DNA from 3 places in the Janthinobacterium darwini genome. Region 3 is predicted to be linked to each of the others. Evidence: predicted binding sites of a transcription regulator. Region 3 holds the regulator's gene; each other region holds the start of a gene.
What was found. Region 3 encodes HrcA, which represses chaperone genes, less so after heat shock. Its sites were predicted from a motif close to TTAGCACTCNNNNNNNNNGAGTGCTAA; they were not measured.
Positions count from the first base shown of each region.

Region 1: the regulator HrcA is predicted to act here: its motif matches at 1,808-1,834, upstream of groES (co-chaperone GroES).
Region 2: the regulator HrcA is predicted to act here: its motif matches at 2,049-2,075, upstream of rpoH (RNA polymerase sigma factor RpoH).

Region 1 is NZ_JBNYXX010000001.1:187,010-191,157, forward strand. It holds gene groL (chaperonin GroEL) at 1-1,226, opposite strand, end outside; gene groES (co-chaperone GroES) at 1,277-1,567, opposite strand; gene ACQ4WZ_RS00820 (hypothetical protein) at 2,102-2,848, shown strand; gene ACQ4WZ_RS00825 (DUF904 domain-containing protein) at 2,977-3,267, shown strand; gene ACQ4WZ_RS00830 (cell division protein ZapA) at 3,267-3,578, shown strand; RNA gene ssrS (6S RNA) at 3,768-3,945, shown strand; gene ACQ4WZ_RS00840 (EVE domain-containing protein) at 4,024-4,148, shown strand, end outside.
Region 2 is NZ_JBNYXX010000006.1:64,105-68,252, reverse strand. It holds gene ACQ4WZ_RS24790 (antibiotic biosynthesis monooxygenase family protein) at 1-7, shown strand, start outside; gene ACQ4WZ_RS24785 (hypothetical protein) at 11-463, opposite strand; gene ACQ4WZ_RS24780 (hypothetical protein) at 636-902, shown strand; gene rpoH (RNA polymerase sigma factor RpoH) at 992-1,885, opposite strand; gene ftsX (permease-like cell division protein FtsX) at 2,372-3,292, opposite strand; gene ACQ4WZ_RS24765 (cell division ATP-binding protein FtsE) at 3,289-4,032, opposite strand; gene ftsY (signal recognition particle-docking protein FtsY) at 4,041-4,148, opposite strand, start outside.
Region 3 is NZ_JBNYXX010000002.1:527,681-531,828, reverse strand. It holds gene ACQ4WZ_RS17895 (hypothetical protein) at 1-129, opposite strand, end outside; gene ACQ4WZ_RS17890 (HAD family hydrolase) at 374-1,099, shown strand; gene hrcA (heat-inducible transcriptional repressor HrcA) at 1,237-2,253, shown strand; gene fur (ferric iron uptake transcriptional regulator) at 2,302-2,733, opposite strand; gene ACQ4WZ_RS17875 (outer membrane protein assembly factor BamE) at 2,857-3,558, shown strand; gene dapB (4-hydroxy-tetrahydrodipicolinate reductase) at 3,578-4,148, shown strand, end outside.

The sequences.
Region 1 (4,148 bases), on a different contig from region 3:
TCTTCCACGGCAGCGCGGGTAGCGTGCAGTGCATCTTCAACGCGGGCTTTTTTCTCTTTCATTTCGACTTCGGTGGCAGCGCCAACCTTGATCACGGCAACGCCGCCAGCCAGTTTGGCCACGCGCTCTTGCAGTTTTTCACGGTCGTAGTCCGAGGTCGCTTCTTCGATCTGTACACGCACTTGTTTCACGCGTGCTTCGATCGAGGCAGCTTCGCCGGCGCCATCGATAACGATGGTGTTTTCCTTGCCCACTTCGATGCGTTTCGCTTGGCCCAGTTCGGCCAGGGTCACTTTTTCCAGGGTCAGGCCGACTTCTTCAGCGATCACTTGGCCGCCGGTCAGGACAGCGATGTCTTCCAGCATGGCTTTGCGGCGGTCGCCGAAGCCAGGTGCTTTCACTGCGCAAGTTTTCAGGATGCCGCGGATGTTGTTCACAACCAGGGTCGCCAGTGCTTCGCCTTCGATGTCTTCTGCGATGATCAGCAGTGGACGGCCAGCTTTAGCGACTTGTTCCAGTACCGGCAGCAGGTCACGGATGTTCGAGATTTTCTTGTCGCACAGCAGGACGAATGGGCTGTCCAGTACGGCAACTTGTTTCTCTGGGTTGTTGATGAAGTATGGCGACAGGTAGCCGCGGTCGAACTGCATGCCTTCAACGATATCGAGCTCGTCGTTCAGCGACTTGCCGTCTTCAACGGTGATCACGCCTTCTTTGCCGACTTTTTCCATCGCTTCAGCGATACGCTCGCCGATCGAGTAGTCCGAGTTTGCCGAGATCGCGCCAACTTGGGCGATTTCTTTGGTCGTGGTGCAAGGACGGGCGATTTTCGCCAGTTCTTCGACGGTTGCAGCAACTGCTTTGTCGATACCGCGCTTCAGGTCCATCGGGTTCATGCCGGCGGCAACGAACTTCATGCCTTCGCGCACGATGGCTTGTGCCAGTACGGTGGCGGTGGTGGTGCCGTCGCCGGCGTTGTCGCTGGTGCGGGAAGCAACTTCCTTGACCATTTGCGCGCCCATGTTCATGAGCTTGTCTTTGAGTTCAACTTCTTTCGCTACCGACACACCATCCTTGGTGACGGTAGGGGCGCCGAACGAGCGCTCCAGGACCACGTTGCGGCCTTTCGGGCCCAGCGTTACTTTGACTGCGTTGGCGAGGATATTGACGCCTTCGACCATCTTGGCGCGCGCTGCGTCGCCGAATACTACTTCTTTAGCTGCCATGTTCAATTCTCCTGAGTTTCGGGATGTATCTGTCTACAACGTGGAAACAATTACTTGACGACGATCGCCATGATGTCTTCTTCGCGCATGACCAGCAGCTCATCGCCGTCAACTTTGACGGTTTGGCCGGCGTACTTGCCGAACAGGACGCGGTCGCCTACTTTGACATCCAGAGGACGGACTTTGCCGTCGTCGAGAATCTTGCCATTGCCTACGGCAAGGACTTCGCCTTGATCCGGTTTTTCAGCAGCTGCATCAGGAATGATGAGGCCGGACGCAGTTTTGGTTTCCTGGTCGAGGCGTTTGACGATGACGCGATCGTTCAATGGGCGCAGATTCATACAAAACTCCTTAAAGTTCAATGGATAAGTGTTGCTAAATGAATACATGTCCGGCACAGCGCCAGACGTGCTTTCAGTGACCGCCGTTGAAAGCAGCCCGCAACGGTCAAGCAAACCCCAAGTCATCCTGTCCTTGCCTGTATCCGGCAGTGGTGCATCGCGGCGTCGCCCGCCGCGTAGCGTTCCCTGCAGTGGTCTGGCAAGCACCATCAGTCCTGAGGATTGCTACGAAAGAGTTTGTTAGCACTCTCTACTAACGAGTGCTAATTATAGGGACGGTATGGGTCAACTTCAAGGGCTTATTCAAGAGGAATATATACATACACGATAAGCAGAGCCTGCATCTGCACTGGGTTTGCGCTGGCGCAAGCCAACTTCCCGGGCGTCAGCAACAGCAGCGACTCTAGCATGCCGTCCGCATGGGGGGCGTTCCTGTACGCGCAGGATACAGAGTTTTACTATGGAATTTGATAAGATGATTGTAATTGCATATCAATATCGCCACACATCACTACTTGCATCAGAAAGAACACCATGCCATTCCCGATTTCCCATCCCGCCCTACGCCTGCTGGGCGCCACCCTCATCGGCCTGGCCTGCCTGGGCAATGCCGCCGCGCAAACGCCCACCATCGTCGACGAGATCACCGTGGCGACCCTGACACCGCTGGAAAAGGAAATGCTGCTGAACGACTTGTTCAACGATTTGAACAAGGATGACGACGACCAGGAAGCACATGTATGGGACAACGGCGGCGACAGTGGCGTGCTGGTGAAAGTGACGTATAACTTCAGCAATTCCGGCATGACGGAACACAGCCTGAAGGCGCACGTCTGCCGCGACCTGAAATTCGTCGTCACGGCGGGCGGCAAGTCGCAGGACCTGAGCCGGCGCACCTGTTCGCAAAACAGCGGCAAGTGGGACGTGCAGGGCAAGGATCCGGCACCTATCGTATATCCGCCGTTCCTGTCGGACGTCACCATCGCCAGGCTCAATGCCAAGGAACAGAAAGCGCTGCTGACGGCCGCCGTGCGCACTTTGAAAGATGAAGAGGATGGCAAGACGCGCCAGTGGAGCAACAAGGGCTTGGGCAATGCGGTGCCGCTGGCAGTGCGCCTGACGCCCTCGCGGACGGACGCCAAACCTGGCAGCTACAGCCGCACTTGCCGTGACTTGACGATGGTGCTTGACGGCAAGGGTGGGCAACAGACGCTGACGCGCCGCTCTTGCGAAAACCGCTATGGCGGACTCGATATCGAACCTGATTACGTCGACGAGTAAACGCTGCCATCGGGGCGCTGGAAGATGCGCGCACTTGGCGAAAAGCGCCGGAAAAAGTGTGTATTGTCCGCCAACTGCCCTGCATTGATGTAAATATGTGTGACAGCGGCGTGATTCGATTGACGCCCATGGAGCGTCCGCCCTATAGTGGCGGGATGATTTCCGAATTCAACGAATTATCCGACAAGATCGGCCTGCTGGCCGAAATGACCCATGCGCTGCGCCGTGAAAACGCGCAATTGCGCAAGGACAATGCCGCGCTGGCCGCCGAGAACGCCCTGTATGTGCAACGCATGCGCGAGGCGCAGGAGCGGGTGGAAGCGTTGCTGGAAAAAATTCCCGAACTGGTGCAAGCTGGCCTGGAGCAAGCCGCTTCGGAAGCGGGCGCCTATATTGCCGAAAACGAGAGGGAAGCGTAATGCCGCGTGTCGATGTCAATATCATGGGCCAGTCCTACAGCATGGTGTGCCGCGACGGTGAAGAGCGTGCGCTGCGCGAAGCGGCAATCTATCTCGATAGCAAAATGAAAGCCATCCGCGACGCGGGCAAGGTCAAGGGCAATGACCGCATCGCCGTGCTGGCCGCTCTGGGCGTGGCCGCAGAATTCCTCTCCGTGAAGTCGCCGCAAGGTCCGCTGTCGGAGCTGACGATACTGGAAGTGAAGCAAAAAATCTCGGCCATGCATACTGTGCTCGATAGTGCGTTGACGCCCCAGGAAAATCTTTTTTAAACACCGAACCAAACCTGCTGCGCGTCGCGCCTTGCGGCCTGCGATGCTCGCTGTGCTCAAGCACAGCTGCGCTTCTTGGCCACAATTCATCGCCGCTCGCTACGGTTTTGGTCAGTGTTATTAATTGGATTTTAAGCGGACACAGTACGATTTGTCTTTGCGATGCGCGATCAAAGGAGTAAACTTGGGTCTACCCTGCGGTGTTCGCGATTGCCATATATTCCTTGAACCATTTATGCGCATCGGTTGCGAATTTTGTTTGATGGGAGTGAGCGTCGCTCGTTCGACGAACCCGAAATTGAACTAACGTGACCACCTTGAACCGTTTGGTTCGGGATGCCGGCATAGCGGCACCGGCGGGGCCCAATTTGCATTACCACTGAAAACGGTTGCCGCATCATGCGCAACCGTTTTTTTACGTCTGTCGCTTTGATACGGAGTCTAGATGAAACAATATTGGCTGATGAAATCCGAACCCGATGACGTGAGCATAGACGACCTGATGGCCGCGCCGCAGCACACCATGCCGTGGTTCGGCGTGCGCAACTACCAGGCGCGCAACTTCATGCG
Region 2 (4,148 bases), on a different contig from region 3:
TGCCTAGCGTTTAGCGGGGAAGCGCCCCCTGCGTGATTTTTACTTTGACCCGGTACGTGGGCTCGGCCGCGTTCAGGGCGGGCGGCGTGGCGGGGTCGACGTCGAGCAGCGTGAACGTCAGGTGCCTGATGCTGACGGAACTGGCGGCGCCGGGCATGGAATCGGACAAGACGATGTCCGTGGCGCCCGCGCTGTTGAGCAAGCTGAAACTGTAGCTGACGTAGCCTTTCCACACGCACACGGCACCCTTGCGGCAGCGGCTGTCGTTGACACGCTCCAGTTTCAGGGTGTCGGTGGCTGTAATGGCGACTTGCTGGCCTGGCGAGAGCACGTGGGTAACGCTGCGCGGCGTGTTTTCCGCGTCGCCGGTGCTGCCGGCTGCGCCGCAGCCAGCCAGCGCTGCCAGGAAGGCAAAAAACAGGGGAAGTAACAGGGTAGGGCAAAAGCGGGTCAGATTAGGCATGTTTTTCCTTTCAGGTAGAACGTCCCTGGCGCGGCGTCCACGCATGGGATAATAATAACAAAATGATATTTTCCTGGCGCGCCATAGGCGCGTTGCGGATGAATTGATGCGCCGGCCGCGCGGCGCGCCGATTACTGCGTAGAATGGCTGTTTTGAAAATCAGGAAACAACCATGAAAAAAACTGCCCTGGCGAAAAGCGATGCCAAGAAACTGATGGGAAAGATGAATGTTCCCGGCGCCGGTGCATTCGGTAAGGAAGCGGTGGTCGTCGACCGCCGCGAGCAGCGCAAGCGCGATCAGGCCCTGGGCCTGGTGCCATTCGCCGTCAAGCTGAACAGCGATCTGGTCTTGCAATTGCAGACCCTGGCCAAGGAGCGCGGCGCAGATCTGAATGAATTGGTCGCCGAAATCCTGGTCAAGGGCTTGGCTGCAGCTTAATGAGCTGCCATGTTTATCTGTTGATAAACATCAAGTAATAAAACTAAAAGGCGCCTTGCGGCGCCTTTTGCATTGCGGAATGGCTTTCTTTATACGTAAGCTGCCAGCGCGCCCTTCATTTTTTTCAGCGCCGCCACTTCGATCTGGCGGATGCGCTCGGCCGATACGCCGAACTCTTCTGCCAAAGCGTGCAAGGTGGCGCCGGAACCGTCGTCGTTGGCCAGCCAGCGCGCTTCGATGATGCGGCGCGAACGGGCGTCCAGCTTGGACAGTGCCGTTTCCAGGCCTTCCGATTGCAGGCGCGTCACTTGTTCCGCTTCCAGCACCTTGGTCGGTTCGCTTTGCTCCGACGACAGGTAGGCGATCGGCGAAAACTTGTCGTCTTCATCGTCGGTCGGCGATTCCAGCGCGATGTCGCGGCCGCTCAGGCGCGTTTCCATCTCGATCACTTCTTCGCGTTTCACGTCGAGCAGCTTGGCCAAGGCATCGATCTGTTTCGGCGTCATCGCGTCCAGGCCCGTCTTGTGGCTGCGCAGGTTGAAGAACAGCTTGCGCTGTGCCTTCGTCGTTGCAACCTTGACCAGGCGCCAGTTTTTCAGGATGTACTCATGCATCTCGGCTTTCACCCAGTGCATGGCGTACGACACCAGGCGCACGCCCTGGTCCGGATCGAATCGTTTCACGGCTTTCATCAAGCCGATATTGCCTTCCTGAATCAGGTCGGCATGTGGCAAGCCATAGCCCAGGTAGCCGCGGGCAATCGAGACCACCAGGCGCAGGTGCGACAGCACCAGCTCTTGCGCGGCGGCCAGGTCATTTTTTTCGCGCAGGCGTTTCGCCAGCGAAATTTCTTCGTCGTGGGTCAACATGGGCAGGCGGTTCACGGCCGAGATATAGGCGTCGATATTGCCCAGATTGCCAGTGAACCCGAGGCCCAGCGCATTACTTTTGGTCGGAACCAATGCGGATGTTGCGGACATCATAGTCATGTTTTCTCCCTCGTAGTCTTGCTTTGTTCCAGTTGGCCATGTCACGCGACGTGGCCCGATAGTCTGTTCGTTTTGCGTATTCGGTCTTGCACTTGCAGATCGCGGCTCCATCTATATCTGGCGCTCATGGCGGTTCTGCTGTTGGTATGTCCCTATATTAGCACTCTCTGCTTGAGAGTGCCAATCAGCACATTTAATCGTCCTGATAGCCTAAATGCTATGGCGGTTTGCTAGTTGATAATTTATCTAAAACGCGCCGCCAGGGCGCATGGTTGCTGCAGTGTGTGCGCCTGCCCGCTCGCGCCTGAGAGGGCTGCACGGCTCGCTACGACAACATGGCTAGTCTACGGCCTCTGGCTGAAGCGAACCTTAAGGATACTTGCTAAATATCAAGATAACCACAGCATGGCGTGGATGGTAAAAAACAAGGAGAGGGTGAGGCGCACGGCGGCGCCAGGGGCGCCGCCGTGGGAGTGACGGTCAGTTCAGGCGCGCCAGGTGGCGCTGTACGCAGAGGAAGGCGCCAATCAGGCCCAGGCCGGCGCTGACGGCCAGCAAGCCGGCCATCGGCAGTGGTGCCAGCGGCACCAGCTGGAATTCGGACGCATACAGGCGGGCAAACTCGGCAATCGCCGTGTTCAGCGGATGCAAGGCCAGCGCCACGGCGCCCAGGGCCAGCGCGCCGGCGCACAAGCCCAGCAGGGCGCCCGTGTAATAGAAGGGGCGGTGAATGAAGGTGTCGGTGGCGCCGATCAATTTCGAGATGCTGATTTCATCGCGCTGCTGCATTACTTGCAGGCGGATGGTATTGAAGACAACAGCGATCACGGCCACGCCCAGGGTAATGGCCAGCAGCAGCAGCACCAGGCGCAGCACGCCCAGCAGAGCCGCCAGGCGCTTGACCCAGGCCGAATCGACTTGCGCCGATTCCACGAATGGCAGATGGCGCAACTGTTCCGCCACCGCATCGACATCCTGCGCTTCGCTGGCGCTGCTGAATGCGTCCAGTTTCAGCACATAGCTGTCGGGCAGGGGATTGTCGCCCAGAGTGCTGAGCACGTCGGCCAGGCCGTTCTTGTTTTTCAGGGTGTCGAGTGCCTGTTCGCGCGGGATGAAGACGATCTTCGCCTTTTGCTCGCCCACGATCTTGCGCATGGCGCTGGCCAGGGCCACGGCTTGCTCGCGCGGCGTATCGATCTTCAGGAAAACGCTGATTTCCGGATCGACCGACATCTGTTCCGACATGGGGCGTACATTATCGAGCATGGTCAGGCCGGCGAACGGCAGCGACAGGGCGATGGCGACGACCAGCACGTTCAATAGGAAGCCGCCCGGCGACTTGCGCAAATGAATCAGCGCCGAACCCAGCGCGAAGCGGTGTTGACGGAACCAGCCTCTCATGCCTGTTCTCCCTGCGTGTCATCCGGGCCAGGTGGCGGGGCAAAATCGGGATCGGGCGGCGCGAAGACGGGTGCTTGCGTGGCCTTGTCGATGGCTACCAGCTGGCCGTTTTTCAGGTGGATCACGCGGGCGGCGGCGTCGAGCATCTGTTCGTCATGGCTGGAAATGAGGCAGGTCACGCCCACGGAATGAAAGGCTTTCAGGGCGTCGAGCACCTTGTTGGCGCTGGCGCGGTCCAGGTTGGCCGTCGGTTCATCGGCGAGGATGATTTGCGGCCGGTTGACGATGGCGCGCGCGATGGACACGCGCTGCTGTTCGCCGCCCGACAGCGACAGGGGACGCGCCATGGCGCGGTCCAGCAGTCCCACTTTGTCGAGCGCGGCGCGCGCGCGCTGCTCGGCGGCCGCCTTGTGCGCACCGACGACGAGCAGTGGCAGCATGACATTGGCCAGGATGGAGCGGTCGTTCAATAGTTTTTGTTGCTGGAAGATCAAGCCCATGTTACGGCGCAAAAACGGCACGCCAGCCGGCTTGATCTTCGCCATGTCCTGGCCATTGACGATCAGCTTGCCCGAGCTGGGGCGTTCCATGGCGGCGATCATTTTCAGCAGGGTGGATTTGCCGGCACCGGACGGGCCGGCCAGAAAGACCAGCTCGCCTTTGGCAATACTGAGCGAAATGTCGCTAAGCGCCACGGCGTCGGGGGAGTATTGCTTGGAGACGTGCTGAAATTCAATCATGTATAGGCTTATCCGAGCAGCGCTTCGACAAATTCGGCAGCCACGAAAGGCTGCAAGTCTTCAATTTTCTCACCGATGCCGATGAAATACACGGGCACGGGGCGCACGCGGGCGAT
Region 3 (4,148 bases):
AATCAGTCCATCTTTGGCCAGGCCGGTGACTGCGCCTTGCAGATACAGGTTGCCGCCGCTGCCGCCGCAGGCTGCCAGTGTGACGGCGCAAGCCGCCGCCAGCATCGAGCGCAGGTACAAATTTTTCATACATTCTCCAAAACGAATTAGGTTGGGTAGCGCAACGCGGACGCTGGCGCCGCATTGGAATGGCGCCTATTTTAGTCTATCTGGCAAGCCGAATGATCTTGCCTTGTATCACCCTGTAACAATTTTTCGCCGGGAAGCGCCGGCCCGGCCCCATTTTACGGTGGCACCGCCATGTCGGCGGCGCCGATCGGTGCGACAATAGATGTAGCCTGCGCATCGTGGCGCGGCATCCACTGTGAGTCCCATGTCCCTTGCCCCAGTAAAACCCGCCGTGCCGCCCAAGGCCATCCTGTTCGATCTCGACGATACCTTGTGGCCCATCGCGCCCGTGATTGCCGCCGCCGAAACCCTGCTGCACGACTGGCTGGCCACGCATGCGCCCAGGGTGGCGCAGCAGTTTTCCATCGAGGTGCTGCGCCAGCACCGTCTGGCCATGCTCAAGGAGCAACCGCATTTCCATGGCAACCTGATCGAGTTGCGGCGCGCCGGCCTGCTGGCCGCTTTCGAGACCGCTGGCGAGGATGCCGCCCTGGTCGAGCAGGCCATCGTGCACTTCCTGGCCGCGCGCAACCGCGTCCAGCCGTATGACGACGTCTTGCCTGGCCTGGCCTGGATGCGCCAGCGCATGCTGGTCGGCTCCATCTCGAATGGCAATGCGGACCTTGACATTATCGGCCTGGCCCAGCATTTCAAGGTATCCATCGCCGCCAGCGACTTTGGCGTGGCAAAGCCCGATGCCAGCATCTTCCTGGCTGCGTGCGCCGCGCTGCAGGTGGCCCCGCACGAAGCCGTGTATGTGGGGGATGACCTGTATTTCGACGTGACGGGAGCGCAAGGGGCGGGCATGCGTGCCGTCTGGATGAACCGCAAGGGCAGCGACGCCCACCTGGCCGCCGGCGTGCAGCCCGACGCCATCTGCGCCAACTTTGACGAGTTGCTGCTGTGGCTGCAGGGGCAACTGGAAGATTGATCGCCGCCGGACGGGCGAACGTGCATAATAGGAGCTGTCAGGCGCCGGGGATGCGCGTCTGGCCGCTGTTTTTGCTATTTATACTGCTACTTGTCTTGCTACTTATTTAATAGAAAATTTGTCCAACTAATTACACCATGCAACTCGATACACGTGCCCAAACACTGCTGAAAGCCCTGGTCGAGCGCTATATCGCCGACGGCCTGCCGGTCGGTTCGCGCGCCTTGTCGAAAATTTCCGGCCTGGATTTGTCGCCGGCCACGATCCGCAACATCATGGCCGATCTGGAAGAGCTCGGTTATGTGTCCAGCCCCCATACCTCGGCTGGACGTATACCCACGCCACGCGGCTACCGCATCTTTGTCGACACCTTGCTGACTGTCCGGCATCTGGACGAGCACCTGGTGGAGTCGCGCATGCGCCTGCAGACGCCGCAGCCGCAGAAAACCATCGCCAATGCGGCGCAAATGCTGTCGTCGCTGTCGCAGTTTGCCGGCGTCGTGCTCAGTCCGCGCCGGGAATCCGTGTTCCAGCAAATTGAATTCCTGCGCCTGTCCGAAAAGCGCATCCTGCTCGTCATCGTTGCCCCGGGCGGTGACGTGCAGAACCGCTTGCTGCTGACGGAGGCCGACTACACGCCGGCGCAATTGATCCAATCGGCCAATTACATCAACCAGAATTATGGCGGCCTGTCATTCGACGCCGTGCGCGTGCGCCTGCAGGGCGAATTGCGCCAGCTGCGCGACGATATGGGCAGCCTGATGCAGGCGGCCGTGGAAGCGGGCAGCGAAGCGATGGCCGACCATAGCGACGACATGGTGATTTCCGGCGAGCGCAACTTGCTCAGCGTGAGCGATCTGTCATCGAATATGCATTCGCTGCGCCAGATGTTCGACATGTTCGAGCAAAAAACGGGCTTGATGCAGTTGCTCGACGTGTCGAGCAAGGCGACGGGCGTGCAGATTTTCATCGGCGGCGAATCGAACCTGGTGCCGATGGATGAGATGAGCGTGGTGACGGCGCCGTATGAAGTCAACGGCAAGATCGTGGGAACCTTGGGGGTGATAGGACCGACGCGCATGGCGTATGAGCGCGTCATTCCTATCGTCGATATTACGGCTAAATTACTGTCGAGCGCGCTCAGTCATCATTGATGCAGCTCAATGCTGCGCCAGCCGCCCCGTGGGAGCGGCCGGCAAGCGTCAGGCTGTTTTATGCGGGCAAGCCGTCTTGATGCAGTTGCCGTAGATGGCCAAGGCGTGTTCGGCGATCTTGAAGCCGCGCTCTTCAGCCACTTTTTGCTGGCGGATTTCGATGTCTTCGTCGAAGAATTCTTCGACCCGGCCACAGTCGAGGCACACCAGGTGGTCGTGGTGGGAACCTTCGTTGAGTTCGAAAATTGCCTTGCCTGTTTCAAAATGGTTGCGGTTGAGCAAGCCTGCCTGTTCAAACTGCGTCAGGACACGGTAGACAGTTGCCAAGCCGACATCCATATTGTCGGCCAGCAGAATTTTATAGACGTCTTCTGCTGTCAGGTGGCGTACCGGGCTACTCTGGAAGATATCGAGTATCTTCAGGCGTGGCAGGGTGGCTTTCAGGCCGCTTGCCTTGAGATCACTAGGATTGTTACTCATGTTTGTTGCTCGTATGTGGGTCAGGTGCTTTATCATATAGCGTTTTGTCGGGGAGTGCCAAAATATGCATTTTTTGGCAGGCCGGTCACTCCTGGCGTTTTGTTCATCCAATTGAGGTCATTTATGCGCGTAACACCGGCTGTATTGCCATCTCTCTGGCACCGTATTTCATTTCGAGCACCAGTCATGGCAGGCATGGTCTGTGTCGCGCTCGCCATGTCCGGCTGCGCCAGCCGCGGCATCCTTGGCGAAAAGCCGGCAGCCAGCCAAAAAGAAGGCAAGGAAGTGGTCCCCGAACAGGGCGCACAAACGACCACCATTACGCCGCTGCAGAAATTCATGTGGTTTTTCTCGCCGTATCGTCCTGACATTCAACAAGGCAACTTTGTCTCCGAAGAGATGCTGGCCCAGTTGAAAGTGGGCATGACGCGCGAACAAGTGCGTTTCGTTCTCGGCACCTCCCTGCTGACCGATATTTTCCATGCTGACCGTTGGGATTATCCATTCCGACTGGCACGGGGCAGTGGCGAAACCACCAGCAGCCGCGTGGTCGTGTTTTTTGATAAAGAAGGCAAGGTTGCACGTTTCGAAGGCGGCAATCTGCCGACCGAGAAAGAATACATCAACCGTATCGCCGGTCCGTCGCCGTTCGCCAAGGTCGCCAAGGCCGACGTGCCTGCCGCCGCCGTCCCATCGCCCGTGGCGCCGAGCGCCGTGCCGGTGCCGGCCGATGCCGCTCCTGCCATTCCGGTGAGCAAACCTGACGTTGCACCTGCAACGGCGCCTGCCGCCGAGCCTGCACCTGCTGCCGAACCCACCAAATAAGTTGCTGTAAGAGAATAAAATGACTGAACTGAAAATCGCCATCGCTGGCGCCAGTGGCCGCATGGGCCATATCCTGATCGAGGCCGTCAGCAATGCCCCCGACGCTGTGCTCGCTGGCGCGCTCGACCGCGTTGGCTCGCCATCCGTGGGTCAGGACGCCGCCGCCTTCCTGGGCAAGCCTGCCGGCGTGCTGATCGAGTCAAGCCTGGACGCCGGCCTGGCCGGCGCCGATTACCTGATCGACTTTACGCGTCCCGAAGGCACTTTGCAGCATCTGGCGTATTGCGCCGAGCACGGCATTAAGATGATCATCGGCACTACCGGTTTTGATGATGCGGGCAAGGCGGCGATTGCCGCCGCTGCCGAAAAGACGGCCATCATGTTCGCGCCAAACATGAGCGTGGGCGTGAATGTCACCATGAAGTTGCTGGAACTGGCGGCGAAAAGCCTGTCCGAAGGCTACGACATTGAAATCATCGAAGCACATCACCGCTTCAAGGTCGATGCGCCTTCGGGCACGGCCCTGCAAATGGGTGAGGTAGTGGCCGGCGCCCTGGGGCGCGACTTGAAGGAATGCGCCGTGTACGGCC